DNA from 2 places in the Bacillus sp. MT94 genome. Region 2 is predicted to be linked to the other one. Evidence: a T-box and tRNA genes for the amino acid it is inferred to sense, from the RefSeq annotation. Region 2 holds a T-box; the other holds one or more tRNA genes.

Region 1 (9,001 bases), on a different contig from region 2:
AGAGAATCCTGGTGTACGAGTCGCAATTGCTCTTAAATTAATATGCTCATCAAGCGGTTTATTACGCGCATGTACTTTCAGTACAGCTTCACGGCCATTTACATCTGGACGATCTACTGTAATTTGACGGTCAAAACGACCTGGACGTAATAACGCTGGGTCAAGAATGTCTGGACGGTTTGTCGCAGCAATGATAATAATACCTTCGTTTGCACCGAATCCATCCATTTCAACAAGTAACTGGTTCAATGTTTGCTCACGCTCATCATGACCACCACCAAGACCTGCGCCACGTTGACGACCTACTGCATCAATTTCATCAATGAAAATGATACAAGGAGCATTTTTCTTTGCATTTTCAAATAAATCACGTACACGTGATGCACCGACACCGACAAACATCTCTACAAAGTCAGAACCACTGATAGAGAAGAATGGAACGCCAGCCTCACCTGCAACAGCACGTGCTAATAAAGTTTTACCTGTACCTGGAGGTCCAACTAATAGGACACCCTTTGGAATACGGGCACCAACTTCAGAAAACTTACGAGGGTCTTTTAAGAATTCAACTACCTCGACAAGTTCTTGTTTCTCTTCATCCGCCCCAGCAACATCTCTGAAACGAACTTTTTTCTTTTCATCATTATATAACTTCGCCTTACTTTTCCCGAAGTTCATAACACGGCTACCGCCGCCTTGAGCCTGGTTTAATAAGAAGAAGAATAAAATGAAGATGATGACAAACGGAATGATTGAAGTAAAGAATGTTACCCAAGCACTTGTTTCTTCTGCTGGTTGATACTTAACTTCGGCACCTTTCGCTTTATCATTGATTTTCTTTTGTAATTCCTCAGTATTTGGTGCATAAGTAACAAATTGTTCTCCTTGGCTAGAGTTATTGAATTGTCCTTTTACCTCAAATACACCATTTTTCGGTTGAAGTTGCACATTACGCACTTCACCGCTTTCTAGTTTAGTAATGAATTTGTCGTAGCTAACTGATGTCGTTTTTTGTGTCGAACCATTAAAATAGCTCACGATTCCAATTACTACTAAGAATATCAGTAAATAAAAGATGGTATTACGGAAGATACGATTCATTCCTAACCTCCTCTCACGGCATAAACACTATAGTAAATCGTAACATAGAAAAACTTTCCTATACAATTGTAAAGCCTGTATTTAATTAATTTGAGTAAACGCTTGGTTTTAATACGCCTACATAAGGAAGATTACGGTACTGCTCTTTATAATCTAATCCATATCCTACTACAAATTCATGTGGAACAGTAAATCCAACATAATCCGCTTTCAGATCAACCTTACGGCCTGTTGGCTTATCTAATAATGTAACAATTTTTACAGACTTCGCTTTACGATATTTGAATAAGTCTACTAAGTAGCTTAGTGTAAGACCACTATCAATAATATCTTCGACGATTAAAATATCGCGACCTTCTACAGAAGTATCAAGATCTTTTAAAATTTTCACTTCGCCTGTTGAAACTGTAGAGTGACCATAACTAGATACAGCCATAAAATCCATTTCAAGATATGTATCTGTTCTCTTTAATAAATCTGCCATAAATGGCATTGCGCCTTTTAATACACCAATTGCAAGAGGTACTGTGTTTTTATAATCCTCTGCAATAACTGCACCTAGTTCGCGCACCTTTTCTTGTATTTGTTCTTCAGAAATTAATACTTTTTCGATATCTTGATTCATCATTTCATTATCCTCCCGGAAGACTCCTTGCTTTTGTAGTGAATAATCATATATTTACCCTTCTTTGCCATCTCTTTCGAAATTGCAAATGCAGATCGCTTCAACAAGGGTACCCAAATAATGTTCCCACTTGCATCACAAACGACCGGCCATTCTTCTCTTTTTTCTTTTGGTACTTTCGCTTCGATAAAAATAGCTTTTATCTTTTTCGTGCCATCCATACCTTGTATTGACATGCGATCTCCATTTTCCCTAGAACGAATACGAAGTGGATATGATATATCATTATACTTAGCAACAAATACTGTTTCATTCATGTTACTTGGTATATCTTCGCTCACCTCTGTTACAAATTCATCCCCGTTCAATAGTGTAATGGTCCCGGGTACTGATAAATCTTGCAAAAAAGGAGAGACAATTTCTTGTTTAAATCTAAAGCTACACTCCTCGTATGTGCGAACAATTTTCAAATCACCTGGAAAATCAAGTGAACCTGAAGGTTGTGTCCGCTTAAAAAACTCAATCACCTTGTCAATATGTATAGAAGAAAGAGAAGATGGAATCTTATATTCATAAAGATAGTTTAATATTAGTTGAATCCCTCTTCTTTGTAAAGGCATAGACATGGATTCAAAGGCAGGAATTGATAAGCTAATTTGTTTATCACTTTTTTTTGTAATTACTTTATTCATTTTCTCAAAAGCTAATTCCTGCAAATAAGCCTCATCCTCTTGCATCTGCACGCTAAATTTTTGGAATTTCTCATGCATTTGTGGATTTTCTTCTTTTAAGTGAGGAAGGACATATTTACGTAATCGATTCCTTGTATATACTTCCTTTTTATTACTCGGATCTATACGTGGAATTAAATTTAGCTTATTACAGTAATCAACAATTTCTTCCTTCGTTACCCCAAGTAACGGCCTAATTAAATATCCATTATGAAAAGGACGCTTCACTGCAATTCCTGCATATCCTTTCGGAGTACTCCCTCTTACAAGACGCATTAAAATTGTCTCGACTTGATCATCTCCATGATGTCCAAGAGCAACATATCTTGCATCATATTTCTTCATTATTCTTTCCAAAAATGCATATCTGCATTCTCTAGCAGCAACCTGTGCATTCATTCCGTATTGCTGTTGATATTGTGATACATTAATCCTTATCGTTTCACAAATAATTCCCAGTTCTTCACAAAGGTCCTGCACAAACTGTAAATCCTCATGAGATTCATCACCTCTAAACATATGATCCACATGAGCTACTACAATTTCCAACTGTTTTTCCGCTCTTTTTTCTAATAAATAATATAAAAGGGCTAACGAGTCAGGACCACCAGAAACTCCCACAACAATTGTTGAATCATTCTTTAATACATCATGCTGCTTTACAAAGTCATCTACTTTTTCAACAAATGTATCTTTCAACTTCGCAATCACCTTTCATTAAACAAGAACAGCAACGTTAGTTACCTTGTCTATAATGGTACAACTTTTACAAACATTGTGCAAAAAAAAGATATACAAAAATTACATTTTTATCTTACATCCTCCGTGTATATTCATAAAATCAATAACATTACCTTTTCCCACAAAAAAACCTAGGTATTCACCTAGGTTTTTAAAATCAAATTATAGATAAACATTCCACTTATATTTTACTGCGCCTGCATTCCTACAATCGGAATCGTAGCCCACTTCGGCATATTTTTCTTCACTTTTGCCACCACAATAGTCATATCATCATTTATATAACCATCACAAGAGCGAATCACTTCTTCCATAATGATATCAGCAATTTCTTGCGGGTCTTCGGTTTGCAATTCTTTAATTTTCCGCTTCATCCATAATTCATGATTCTCTACATGCTGCGCGCCCTCAAAAATCCCATCGCTCATCATAATAAGGATATCGCCCGTTTTTAATTGTTCACCCACCACATCAACTTCAACATCTTCGATGATTCCCATCGGTAAATTACTTGCTTCAATTTTCAAAATATTATTCGCGCGTTTAACAAAACTCGGCGTTGATCCAATCTTTAAAAACCTAGCACTCGCATCCCGCAAATCTACCATAGCTAAATCTAATGTTGTAAACATCTCTTCTGTCGTTCTCAAAGAAAGGATTGAATTGATAGACTTAATAGCTATTTCTTCATCAATACCCGATTGGAGTATTTTTTGTAATAATTTCACCGTTTCCTTACTTTCCATATGAGCTCTTTGCCCATTACCCATACCATCACTAATCGCAAGTGCGTATTTACCAACACTTAAATCCATCATCGCATAAGAGTCACCCGAAACAAACCCACCGCCTTTTGCGGCTGTAGCCAATCCTGTATCAAGAGAATACGTCTTCGCCGAACCAAATGATATTAAACTGTGACCATTCGGATAAGAAGACTTTTCTTCATGTTTAACGACAATATTTTCTTTAAGGATATCCGAAAGCATCGGTGCAACTAACTTTTCACATTCACCATGTTCATTAGATGCAACTGGAATCAACATTTCAATATCAATACTTCCTCTATCTAAACAATAAATATCAACATGCTCTACTTCGACACCAAAATCACGGAACGCTTGCATAATCTGCTCTTCCTGCACTTGATGATTTTCACGCTCTCGTTGTATCTCCTTAGCAAAATCTTCCATAACTTTTGATACACCTAATAGTTGCTCCGCTACTATTCTACGATTTTCCTTCATTTGTTTTCGCAATTTTTGTCCCTCATAGAAGTGATCTAATTCACCCGCTACTAAATCCGTCACTTTTTTCCCTCTCACACAATGCTTGTCCCACTCACGAACTAATTTACGATTATGTTGCAGGGTTCCTTCTTCCGTTTCATTCATTATTTGTTTCATATAATCGTACGTTTTATCGAAATTCACTACCCAGCATTGATCCTTTTTAAAGCACGTTTGACATGTTTTCGCAGTAATTGTACTCAAAAACAAATCTGCTTCTGTCTCTTTATCTTCTTCCTCTACATACCCATATACAGAAAAACTATTAGATAAAGCAGCAAATACATTTGCGAATTGGTTGATTTTGTTCGCTGTAACATCACGCATCCTTCTTAAATATTGTTGTTGATCTTGCGAATGCTCTTGTGTACCTGGCATAAATTTAGCAATACGATCCAAAACAAGCTTTGGCGTTAATAAGAAGATAGCAATCGCTACACCTGACTCAATTAAAGTTGTTACAATATTTGTCTGCTTGTCTACATATAATGTAATTAAGCTTGTCCCTATTAATAAACCTAAACTAACACCTAAACGCTTCCCTTCTTTTAACAACCCACCAAGTAATCCAGAAAAAGCGAGAAGGCTAAGCTGAGACAAACTAGACACATTTGCTAAACTTAATATCAATCCTGTTACGACCCCCACTGTAGATCCTGTAGCAGCACCCGCAATAAATGCAAATACTAGTACTAAATACCTTGTAAAAATATGTTGAATAGAAGCATCATATACAAACCAATCTGTTGTACCCGTTAAAACAGATGCTAGTAATATAATCAAACAAACAATTTCTTCTGTCTCTAAAGCCTGTTGTTTTCCTTTCCTTTCCACTAAAAGCGGGACACTTTGTAAAAATATCATAGTTAATACGAAACTAAGCCCAGCCTCAATGGTACTAACGAGTAAATCGTACATGGTGACAGTTTGTTGCGCAAAATATACAACAACTAAGTGTGCGGTTAATGCGGAGATAAATACTTGAAATGGAACAAGTCCAACGGTTTTACGTGTAAATCTACTAAAGAAGATATTATAAATGAAGAAAGTAAAGATAGATGCAAAAGTAAAAAACAAATTATCTATCGAGACTGAAAGAGCTCCTCCCATTAGAGCTAAAAATGCTAGCGGCATCTTATCCCGCTTCATAACATAAACAGCAGCAAAAAACGGTAGTGCAAACGGTAAAATATTTGTTAATATATATGCTCTTCCCAAAAGAAAACCAATAACAACAATAATAAATCCCCATCTAAAGAAAACTTGTTCGAATTTCATTCGCAACTTACTCGTCCACTTTATTCCTCCAAGCTGACTCTCATTCATTGCCAATGCACTTGTATTCATAGTATTCCTTCCTGCTTTAGGCATATTTTTAACACCACCTGCATAGTTTAATTACTGTCATTATAAAAGATGATTGTTGGGATTTTTGTCAAAACAACAGTTTTCACTTTTATAATCGTTCGACTTTTTATTCGAAATAACTCTACAGATATACACGGTATGTAAGTTATCCTTGATTTTTTAATTAAATATTCAGAAAATATAGGGTGATTTTGTAGAAGTGTTGTATGTCTTAATCCATTTAACAAAAAAAGATCATGCAAATTTGCATGATCTTTTTAGATGACCCGTACGGGATTCGAACCCGTGTTACCGCCGTGAAAGGGCGGTGTCTTAACCACTTGACCAACGGGCCGTTAAAATAAATATAGCGGCGGAGGGGATCGAACCCCCGACCTCACGGGTATGAACCGTACGCTCTAGCCAGCTGAGCTACACCGCCATGTCGTCTTATTTAACGGACAATTAGTATCTTACATCAGATATTATTTAAAGTCAACACATCTTGAAAACTTTTTTAAAATATATTTTCACATATAAAAAAGCACCCTGAGCCATCACTCTGGGTACCTCTCTATATGTTAAAAACTAAACGGCCTTATTATCCGCGACGTGCGCCACGGCCACCACGTTTAGACTCTGTGTTACGCTTTAAAGAAGTTAAACGATCTTCGCTATCCTTTAAGAAGCGTGCCATCTTTTGCTCAAATGTTTCTTTTGGAGCTCGGTCGTTACCGCCACCACGATTATCTCTGTTGAAAGAGCGATTATTACGTTGTGGACGTCCAGAACGTTGTTGATCACCACCGCGTTGGTATTCACCGCGTGGACGATCTCCTTCTGTTTTTTCACGTTCTTTCGCTTTTTTGATAGATAAACCAATCTTTCCATCTTTTTCAACATTAATAACTTTTACTTCTACTTGGTCGCCCACTTTTAAGTGATCGTTAATATCTTTTACATAGTTATCAGCAACTTCACTAATATGAACAAGACCAGTTAAGCCTTCTGGCAGCTCCACAAAAGCCCCAAAATTTGTAATACCTGTTACTTTACCCTGTAACTTGCTGCCTACCTCGATTGACATAAAAAAAATGCTCCTCCTTAGTGGTTAAAAAGTCAAATTTTACTTTATTATATATAATCCTAAAATATAGTGTCAATAAGACATACTCTACTTCGAAACAGGAAAAATTATCTCCCCTTTACCAGAGAAGAAATAATCCCTTCTAGCAATCTTTAATACGTACTCTTCATCATTTAACTTTTGAACTTCGTCTTTTAGACTTTTTTCTTTATTCGTTAATGAATCCAGTTCTTTTTTCATGTCCTTAACTTTTGCTTCTTTTGCTTTAATGGAACTGTTTTGTTGATAAAACGTTACACTAATACTCGCAATAATTGTAAAAGTAAAGACAAGAAAAACCGCTAAACGGCGATAAAGTCGCTTCCTGTTCTCATCCGTTTGTATTATATGCTCTTTAACAGGATTTGGACTCTGTTTTTCGATTGTTCTTTGTCTCAGTTCCCTCATTTCCGAGGTCCCCCTAACTTCTTTTTTATACGCTCCCATATTTGGAAGATATGTCCCTTCAATTTTGCTATATATTGCAGGAACCCTATATGTTTCACTATAAAAAGTTTAACACGATTAGGGAGAAGTTTCCATATGAGCGAAGCAATAAATCGAACAGGCCAGAAAAAAACTTTCCATATGAAAAGTAATATCCAAATCACAATTTTCCATAACACATGTCCAATTGAAAGCAGTATACGAAATAAGAATAATATAAATGCAATAAATAGCTGCGCTATAATAATAACAGGTTTTATCATGAGTAGCTGTATAATTCGAACAAAAAAATATGTTGTTTGCATAAAAATATAGATGAGAAAATTTAACAGCTTCATGTATAGTGCTTTCAGTAAGCTTTGATATGCCGCAAAACCACATAACAATGCCAAAAACACATATATACGTAGTTCAGCTTCATTTACGAGAAGCAATACATAAAAGACGAATAATGCTTGGACAATCCAAAATAATATATCTTGTATAAATACAAGCCAACGTTTACGTTCTTGGCGCTTTAAAAAACGTTGATATGTATCTAAAGACGCTCCAATCCAAGCACCCATTCCAATCATTGAAAGCATTGTATACAACTGAATTGTTAGACTCATTTAAACAACTTACTAAAGAAACCTTTAGTTTTTTCTCCTTGATTTTCATCAATATACAGCATCTCATTAACTTTCCCTTTAATCGACACAATACCTTTTTCTACATCTAAATTTTTCATTTGTAAATTTTGACCACGAATCGTTAAAAAACCCATTACGGTCTCTAGCAAAAACTCTTCGCTATCAAAACTCTCTACCTGCTTCACACCGGTAATATCAATTATACGCCTGCCACGCATAATAATGTCATGTTCTACAGAAACATTTTGTTGATTAGAAGACGTAGGTGAGTAACCATTATTCACGTAAATCCCCCCATAGGTTTTTACTAGCTAATAGTAATGTATGAGGGGATACATGATTTTAGAACAAGCCTTCTTCCGCTTTTACTTTTTCTTCACGAACTAAGCTATACATATTTGCTGCATCTTCTTTTTTAGTTGTTTCTTTCAATTCATTTATTTTTACAGTCACTATTTTTTGACCAAAACGAATTGTTAATTCATCAGCTACTTTCACATCAGAACTCGCTTTTGCCACTTGACCATTAATAGATATTCTTCCTTGATCAGCTACTTCTTTCGCTAATGTTCTTCTTTTAATTAAACGTGACACTTTTAAAAACTTATCTAGACGCATATCAAATCCCCCTATTAACGCTCTGTTTGTTTCGCTTCTTCCCATAAAACATCTAACTGTTCTAATGATAAATCTTCCATCTCTTTATTCATTTCAGCTACTTTTGCCTCCATGTATAAAAAACGACCAGTAAATTTCTCATTAGTTGAACGTAACGCCTCTTCTGGATCTATTTTGTAATGACGGGCTATATTAACAAATGCAAATAGTAAATCACCAAACTCACCTAGCATCTTTTCCTCATCCATGTTTGTAACTTCTTGTTGGAACTCTTGCCATTCTTCCAAAGCTTTCTCTATCATCGGCTGCACATCAACCCAATCAAATCCAACCTTACCAGCTTT
Region 2 (9,001 bases):
ATCACACTATTTAGCAATTGAATTGAAAAAACAATAAAATGCGTAAAAAAAAGAGGACATCCGATAGGATGTCCTCTTTTTTTGATTGGAATTGTCTGAAAAATGTTTCTCAAATTTTGGGTAGAGGTATCAGCTGTAAAAATCAGAATTTTATAAAAGTGTCAAAATTCTTTATGGGAATGGGGAATGTTATAGTGAAAAAGCAAGTCATTTCATCAGCATTAGCGTTAACTGTTATCGCCGGGGGATTTGGAGCGTTTGGGGCAACGACAACGAAAGCGGAAGAACAAAAAATTCAATATCATCAAGAATTTAAAACACCTGCATACATAGGTGAAGAATGGAAAGCACCGGAAGGGCTAGATAAAAAAGAGACGGTCTTTCAATACTTAGAGAGTAAGAAAGATATGTTTAAATTAGCAGGAAATATTGAAAAGCATTTTAATATCGTTGGGGAAGAAAAAGACGCTGAATCTGATACGACACATGTAAAGCTAGTTGAGAAACATAATAACATTCCTGTGTACGGTTCTGATCAAACTGTTACACTTGATAAAGAGAATAATGTAAAAGCATTCTTCGGACAAGTTATTCCGAATTTAGATGATAAAAATATTCCTGCAGCTGCAAGCATTACTGCGGAACAAGCAGAAACAATTGCTAAGGCAGATATTGAGAAAGAAATTGGTAAAGTAAAGAGTTATGACGGTGTGAAAAAAGATTTATTTGTATATGAAAAGGACGGTAATTACTACCTTGCATACTTAGTTAAGGCATCGATTTCAAAACCAGCTCCAGGATATTGGCATTATTTTGTTGATGCAACGAATGGAAATGTTATTGAGAAATATAACGCTGTAGATAACATTACTGGATTTGGTTATGGAGTATTAGGTGCTAGACAATCATTTGAAATTGCTCAAGATACGAAAACAGGACAATTCAACTTGTTTGATGGTAAACGAGGACAAGGTGTTCATACATTTGATGCAGAGAATATGGACGAGAACTGGTTTAATTTATTCTCACAATGGCTTGGATATACAGGAGAAGAAGTTGAAAGTAAATCTAAGTTCTTCGAAGATAAAGCTGCAGTTGATGCGCATGTAAATGCAGGAAAAGTATATGATTACTACAAAAAGACATTTAATCGTAACTCTTTCGATGATAAAGGTGCGAAGCTTATTTCAACTGTTCATGTAGGGGAGAGCTGGAATAACGCAGCTTGGAATGGTGTGCAAATGATGTATGGTGATGGCGATGGAAAAACATTCATTCCATTATCTGCTGGACTTGATGTTATCGGTCACGAATTAACGCATGCTGTAACTGAACATACAGCAAACCTTGTTTACAAAAATGAGTCAGGGGCGTTAAATGAATCGTTATCTGACATTATGGGTGTTATGGTTGAGAAGAAGAGCTGGGATTTAGGTGCTGACATTTATACACCTGATAAACCAGGCGATGCACTTCGTTCATTAAAAGATCCAGCGTCTATTCCAAACCCATTAAAACCAAGTGAAGGTTACCCAGATCACTATAGTAAACGTTATACTGGAACAGCTGATAATGGCGGCGTTCATATTAACAGTAGTATTAATAATAAAGCTGCTTATTTAGTATCTGAAGGCGGAGATCATTACGGCGTGAAAGTAACTGGAGTGGGCCGTGAAGCGACAGAAAAAATTTACTACCGTGCGCTTACGAAATATTTAACTGCAAACTCTGACTTCAAAATGATGCGTCAAGCTGCTCTTCAGTCAGCTGAAGATTTATATGGTAAAAACTCTAAAGCTGTACAAGCTGTAACGAAAGCTTATGATGCAGTAGGCGTAAAATAATAAGAGAAAAAAACCTGACTAGAGTGTCAGGTTTTTTTTCTTTATCCCGCTAGTCGCGAATGCCTAATGCGATTTTCGCCATACGTGACATACGTTCTTTCGACCACGGTGGATTCCAAACGACATTTACTTCTATTTCATTAACTTCAGGTACGTTCGTTGATAATACTTTTTTAACGTCTGATACGATTTGCCCAGCCATTGGACAACCGATAGAAGTCATAGTCATCGTAATGACAGCATTATTATTTTCATCTGCTGTAACATCATACACTAATCCAAGGTTAACGATATCAACACCTAGTTCAGGGTCAATAACAGCTTCTAAATTGGCAAATAATTTATTTTCAAATGCTTCTTGTGACATAAGCAGCCCCTCCTACAATTTAATGATATCGATTCTCATTATAACGGAAATGAGTATAATGTGCAGGAAATGAGCTCAAAAAAATATCCCTCTTTGAAAGGGGGATATTTTTTTGAAAATCTATTCTGTTTTAAAATGAGATACGAGTTGATCTAACTCTTCAACTGTTTGTTTCATTTTTCCAGCAGTTACTGCCATTTCATTCATAACGATAACTTTTTTTTCAGCAGATTGTGCCGTTGCGGCAGTTTCGCTGGATACTTCAGTCGAGATAGAAGCGATGTTATTAAGTGAAGCGTTCATTTCTTCAGCACTTGCAGCCATCTCTTCAGCAGTTGCTGATATATCTTGCATCTGAGTAGATACTTTATTTACTTGTTCTACAATTGTTGAGAAAGAAGTACCAGCTTCACGAATAACATTAATGCCTTCAAATGCTTCAGAACGGCCTTGAGACATCATAGAGCTAGCAGTTTCTGTATCATTTTGAATTTGATGTAGTAATTGATTAATGTCTGTTGCAGCTGTTTTAGATTGTTCAGCAAGTTTTCGAACTTCGTCAGCTACGACAGCAAATCCTTTTCCTTGCTCGCCAGCACGAGCTGCCTCAATAGAAGCATTTAAAGCAAGTAAGTTTGTTTGCTCAGCAATATTAGAAATAGATTGTACAGCAGTATCAATATATTTCGTATGAGTGATTAGACGTTCAACCACTTCTGACGTAGCATTTACAGCTTCGTGTATCGTTGTCATTTGTGAAACAGATTTTTGGATAACGGTACTTCCATCGCTAGCATGTTCAGATGTGGCAACAGCAAGTTCCGCTACAGATGAAGCAGATTCAGCAATACGCTGAACACTTACTGCCATATCGTCCATTGCAGTTGAACTTTCTTCCATACTAGAAGTTTGTGATTGAATACTTGCATTTAAGTTAGACATCGAGCTTTGGACTCTTACTGTCGCCTCACGTGATGTATTCGTTTTTTCTAGCATATTTTCAGAAGCAGTTTGTACTTCCACTGATGTTTTTTGAACACGATTAATGATATGTTGTAGGTTTTCTAACATTTTATTAAATGATGTTGCGATAGCACCGATTTCATCGTTGCTATTTACTTGTAGACGTGCCGTTAAGTCACCTTCTTGAGAGGCTAATTCTTTTAGCTTCGTGTCAATTTGTTGAATTGGTTTCACAAGTTTACCAGAGAACCACCATGCAAGAATAATTGCAGCGACAATACAAATAACAAGTGATAAGAAAATAACATATTCGATTAAGAGTGCAGATTGGTCAATTTTTTCAATAGATTGTTCACGTAATTTAGCTTGTTCATTACTGTAATTTGTGAAGTCACCAATTACTTTATAGACAGTTCCGTTCTCTGAAGAAGCTACTTGTAAAGCTTCTTCCCATTTTTGTTCTTTTGCAAGAGTGAATACTTTTTCTTCAACGAACTTTCTCCAAGTAGACCCTAATTCCATTGTACTTTTTACGGACGAAGAAGCATTTGGATTAGAAAGAAGTTTATCTTTTGAATCCTCAAGACGTTTACTCATCTCATTAAACTTGTCTAATTCGACTTGATCATGTTGTAGTAAATAACCTCTTAAAGCAGAGAGCTGTACTTGATAAGCGTCTCCACGCTCTTTCAATTCTGTTGCCAGTGGAGAAATTTCTTTTTGTAATGTTTCAGCTTTACGAGATTGGTCGATAGCAAAAAATAAAATAAAAGCTAAGGCGATACCAAATAAAGCGCAAATCGTTCCCATCATGAACATAAGTTTTTTTCTGATACTTACAAAATTCATATGATAAAAAGCCTCCTTTGTGAAATCTTAGTATTAGAATTAATTAATGTAAAAAATTGAAAGAAAGCTTTACTCCAGTTGGAATAAAGCTTTCTTATTTCCTTTAGGAATTATAGCAGACGGAATGAGAGATAGAAAGAGATATTTTAAAGTGAAAAAAGAGAGACTGTAAAACTTTCTTTCTTATACCTTTGAGCTTGTGTCATTTTCACTTTAAGCGTTTGTTTTGAAATGAGAAACGAGAACTTCAAGTTCTTGTACGATTGTTTTCATTTCAGATGATTTGTTAGCCACGATACTCATTTTGTTTACTTGATCACCAGCCGAATGTGCTGTTTGTGATGTTTCTGCAGCAACTTCGTTTGAAATAGAAGCGATATTATTTAAAGCTGCGTTCATTTCTTCAGAGCTTGCAGCCATCTCTTCAGCAGTTGCAGACATTTCTTGCATTTGCGTAGAGACTTTGTTAATGTGGTTAACAATTTCTGAGAATGAAGATCCAGCGGTACGAATAACCGTAATTCCTTCAGAAGCCTCTGCTTGACCTTGTGTCATCATGTCATTTGCTATTTTTGTATCAGTTTGAATTTGATGCAGTAAATGGTTAATGTCAGTTGCGGCTAGTTGAGATTGTTCAGCAAGTTTTCTAACTTCATCGGCAACAACAGCGAATCCTTTTCCGTGTTCACCAGCACGAGCTGCTTCAATAGAAGCATTTAAAGCAAGTAAATTTGTTTGTTCGGCGATATTCGAAATAGATTGAAGTGCAGTATCGATATGATTTGTATGTGTAATGAGTCGCTCAACTACTTGTGATGTAGCGTTAACGGCTTCGTTAATTGTATGCATTTGTGTAATAGATTTCTCAATGACTTTATTCCCATTATCTGCTTTTTCTGAAGTTGTGACAGCTAAACTAGTAACAGAAGAGGCGGACTCAGCGATACGCTGAACACTCGTTGCCATGTCATCCATTGCGGTTGAACTTTCTTCAATGCTAGAAACTTGTGAACGAATATTGTGTTCAAGAGCATTCATAGTTTCTTGGGTCCTTGCGGTATTTTCCATAGAAGCGGTTGTTTCAATAAATACATTTTCGGAAGCTTCTTTTACACTTGTTGATGTTTGTTGAACTTGTTTTATTATATGCTGTAAGTTAGTGAGCATTTGATTAAAGGAATTTGCAATGTCACCAATTTCATCTTTACTCGTTACGTGTAATCTAGCCGTTAAATCTCCATCTTGAGAAGCTAATTCTTTTAACTTCTCATCAATTTGTCGAATTGGTTTAACGAGTTTACCAGAGAACCACCATGCTAATAAAATAGACGTTAATGTACATGTAATGAGTGAGAAGAAAATAATATATTGAATAAGTGATGAAGAAGACTCGACATCAGCAATTAATGCGTCACGTTTCTCATTTTCTTCATTTGTATATTTATTAAAACGACCTAAAAGATCATTTACATAATCTGTTTGTGCTAAAGCAATTCTAGATGCTTCGTCCCATTTTCCTTCACGCGCAAGAGGGAGTACCTCATTATCTATGACGCTACGCCATTTTCCTCCCATTAAAATGGCTTCTTTCATTCCTTCTGGGAGCTTTTTGTCACTTGTTACTTTCTCTCTAGTATCAGCTAATTTTTTCCCTTCTCGGTTGAACTTATCTAATCCTTTTTGATCATGTGATAGCAAATATTCTTGTAAACCAGCAACTTGTCCTTGGAACCAATCGCCACGTTCTTTTAAAATCGTCGCTCTTTTCGATACATCATTTTTTAACGTTTCGATTTCACTTGCTTGATTCATGGCGAATGAAAGAATAACAATAAGAGCAATGCTAAATAAAGAAGAAATGCTTAAGAGTGTGAACAGTAGTTTTTTTCGAATACTAACATATTTCATCGTTACCCCTACCCTCATTTAAACTATTTATTATGATTTATAGATATTTAAAACGAAATTAATAAAAACATTATTATGAAGTTATTAATCTGTTCAATAAAAATTATAGCAGATAATGGAAGGAGTCAGATTGGTATTAGAAAAAGTTCTTAAAATGTATACATTTGCATATCATAAAATTCATAAATAAATATTAGAAATGCTATTGAAATTTGAAATGACATCATGTATACTTCTAATTAGTTGATAACGATTATCAGTATCAACTAAAAACATTACTCTTCGTTATGTTGGTCATACCCCTTTTTGACGACGTAAGTCAGAGACGAAATGTTGAAATATCTTGTGTCCTATTCTACAGAATTATGGTAATCTCCAACCTCAACTTATATGCGTGAGCATGCAAAAAGGATCCTATCCGTGAAGGGATCCTTTTTTGCATGCTGTCGCAATTATTGTATATAGACCAGGGATACGTTCTTCGATTCCTTCTGGTGCAGTAGAAGGGAAGACCCATCTTTGATGAGATCCATGTTCTTCAACTAGTTTTTCAATTTTAAAACGTTCTTCCGCAAGTGTTGTAATGATTTCTCCTAGCGTCCAGCGACGGATGGTTGTTTTAGGTAGCGATTCTTTCTGTGCTTCTGTAAGAAGGATGCTATAAGCAACATCATCTTCAATTAATTCTTCATCGAAATAATTTCCACTTGCTCGAAATGATGGATGGTCTACTCCTAATAGCTTTGTGTATATTGGATGGTAATCGCGAAGGATAAGTATTCCACCTGGCTTTAGTAGTTGAGAAATTTTTTTGAAAAGTGGTTTTAAATCTAGAAAGTAATGAAGTACACCAAGCTCCAGTAATACGATATCAAATGATTTGGAGAGATTTACATCTAGTACATCAGAAACGATGTAATGAATAGAGACGTCTGCGGCGGCAGCAAGTTCATTTGCATATTTTGCATTACTTGCTGAAATATCAACAACTGTTACGTCAGAGCCTAAAAGGGCGAGAGCAACAGCTTTATTTCCTTTTGAGCCGAGTAAATTAATAATACATTTTCCTTTTGGAGATTGTATGTAAGGTAAATAATGTGCTACTTCGCGTGTGGGATCTTCCATGATTTTTTTCGCATAATCCTCCGGTGCCCCATGGCGATTCGTCCAAGCTTCATAAGCAGCTGTATTCCAGCTTTTTTCATTTATAGTGCTTAGTTGTTTTTGGTTCAATGTTATCACTCCTTTTGTGAACGTATAGGTATTCGGCGGGAGGATGGGATTTCCTTTTCGTTCTGGATAAAAGTTTGATTTTTCTGTGATTAAGTCGTAAAATACTTGTTATACGTAAAAGCGTTGAAAAGGAAAAGTAGGATGAACACATTCTTTCCAGAGAGCTTCGGTAGCTGAGAAGAAGCAAGAATATTCATTTGAACAATGGCCTTTGAGCTTCGTCCTGAACTTATCAAATGATAATAGTAGGCGGCGACGAGAGTTGGTACTCGTTATCAAAACCACAGTATAAGAGCATAGAGCTCCGTACTTGTTAAGGTTAATTATGTGAGTGATTGGCGAAATAAGGTGGTACCGCGACTGTTTATACAGCCCCGCCCTTATCTTTTTTAAGATAGGGGCGGGGCTTTTTATATTTTAAAGGAGGAATATAAGATGAGTATTTTTATTGGAGGCGCTTGGCCGTATGCAAATGGTTCGTTACACCTTGGCCATATTGCGAGTTTATTACCTGGAGATATTTTAGCGCGTTATTACAGGGCAAAAGGTGAGAATGTGCTGTATGTTTCAGGGAGTGACTGCAATGGAACACCGATTGCAATTAGAGCAAAACAAGAAGGTGTGACAGCAAAAGAAATTGCTAATAAGTATCATGAAGAATTTCAGCGATGTTTTCGTGATCTCGGTTTTACGTATGATTGCTATACACGTACCGATAGCGAGCATCATCATGAAACTGTTCAAAAAGTTTTTTTACGTTTATTAGAAGAAGGCTATATTTATAAAAAAACAGTGGAACAAGCGTATTGTGAAACGTGTACGCAGTTTTTACCGGATCGTTATGTAGAAGGAATATGTCCATATTGCCATGAAGCAGCAAGAGGAGATCAATGCGATGCTTGTTCTGCTATTTTAGATCCTCTTGATTTGTTAGAAAAGAAATGTAAGTTATGTGGTAGTACGCCATCTGTAGAGGAAACAGAGCATTTCTATTTTGCATTGCATACATTTCAGGAGCAAATTAAAAAAGTTGTAGAAATCGCAAAAGAAAAAGGAACATGGCGTGATAATGCAATTCAATTAACGGAAAGATATGTAAAGGAAGGGTTACAAGATAGGGCTGTATCAAGAGATTTACCAATCGGGGTATCAATTCCAGTGAAAGGGTATGAAGATAAAAAAATTTACGTATGGATTGAAGCAGTGGCAGGATATTATTCAGCGAGTAAACATTGGGCTGAAGAAACAGGAAAAGATGATCAAGAGTTTTGGAATAGCGATGCGCAAACATATTATGTACACGGCAAGGATAATATTCCATTTCACTCCGTCATTTGGCCAGCGGTATTACTTGGAATAGGGGAAGAAGCAATCCCGCGTCATATCGTTTCGAATGAATATTTAACAGTTGAAAAAAGAAAATTATCTACAAGTAAAAACTGGGCAGTATGGGTGCCTGACATATTAGAACGCTATGATCCAGATTCTATCCGTTACTTCTTAACAGTAAATGCACCAGAAAATCGTGACACTGATTTTTCATGGCGTGAATTTATTTACAGTCATAATAGTGAATTGTTAGGAGCATATGGAAACTTCGTGAACCGCACATTAAAGTTTATTGAAAAATATTATGATGGCACTGTACCAAAGGGGACTATTGATATAGAGCTGAAAGATAAAGTAGAAGGATTATATAAAAATGTAGGAGAGGCGATTGAGCAAACTAAATTTAAGGTGGCGTTAGAGACAATATTTGATGCAGTACGTTTTGCAAATAAATATTTTGATGAAAAGCAGCCTTGGAAACAAAGAGAAGATGATCCAGTTTCGTGTG

What was found. A T-box is a leader RNA that pairs with one kind of tRNA and senses whether it is charged. The one in region 2 lies ahead of metG (methionine--tRNA ligase), so its partner is inferred to be a tRNA-Met.
Region 1: it has a tRNA-Met gene. The T-box ahead of metG (methionine--tRNA ligase) is inferred to sense a tRNA for this amino acid. The anticodon was not compared.

Annotation. Positions count from the first base shown of each region.
Region 1 covers NZ_JBXAEZ010000014.1:27,606-36,606, reverse strand. The annotation lists gene ftsH (ATP-dependent zinc metalloprotease FtsH) at 1-1,101, opposite strand, end outside; gene hpt (hypoxanthine phosphoribosyltransferase) at 1,187-1,729, opposite strand; gene tilS (tRNA lysidine(34) synthetase TilS) at 1,726-3,156, opposite strand; gene spoIIE (stage II sporulation protein E) at 3,387-5,858, opposite strand; tRNA gene AC1Q51_RS27470 (tRNA-Glu) at 6,118-6,189, opposite strand; tRNA gene AC1Q51_RS27465 (tRNA-Met) at 6,203-6,276, opposite strand; gene AC1Q51_RS27460 (S1 domain-containing RNA-binding protein) at 6,436-6,921, opposite strand; gene divIC (cell division protein DivIC) at 7,009-7,368, opposite strand; gene yabQ (spore cortex biosynthesis protein YabQ) at 7,365-8,018, opposite strand; gene yabP (sporulation protein YabP) at 8,015-8,323, opposite strand; gene AC1Q51_RS27440 (RNA-binding S4 domain-containing protein) at 8,382-8,657, opposite strand; gene yabN (bifunctional methyltransferase/pyrophosphohydrolase YabN) at 8,672-9,001, opposite strand, start outside.
Region 2 covers NZ_JBXAEZ010000004.1:126,451-135,451, reverse strand. The annotation lists gene AC1Q51_RS15925 (pirin family protein) at 1-37, shown strand, start outside; gene nprB (neutral protease NprB) at 195-1,844, shown strand; gene AC1Q51_RS15915 (metal-sulfur cluster assembly factor) at 1,894-2,211, opposite strand; gene AC1Q51_RS15910 (methyl-accepting chemotaxis protein) at 2,332-4,023, opposite strand; gene AC1Q51_RS15905 (methyl-accepting chemotaxis protein) at 4,237-5,931, opposite strand; gene AC1Q51_RS15900 (class I SAM-dependent methyltransferase) at 6,346-7,164, opposite strand; T-box leader at 7,279-7,549, shown strand; gene metG (methionine--tRNA ligase) at 7,600-9,001, shown strand, end outside.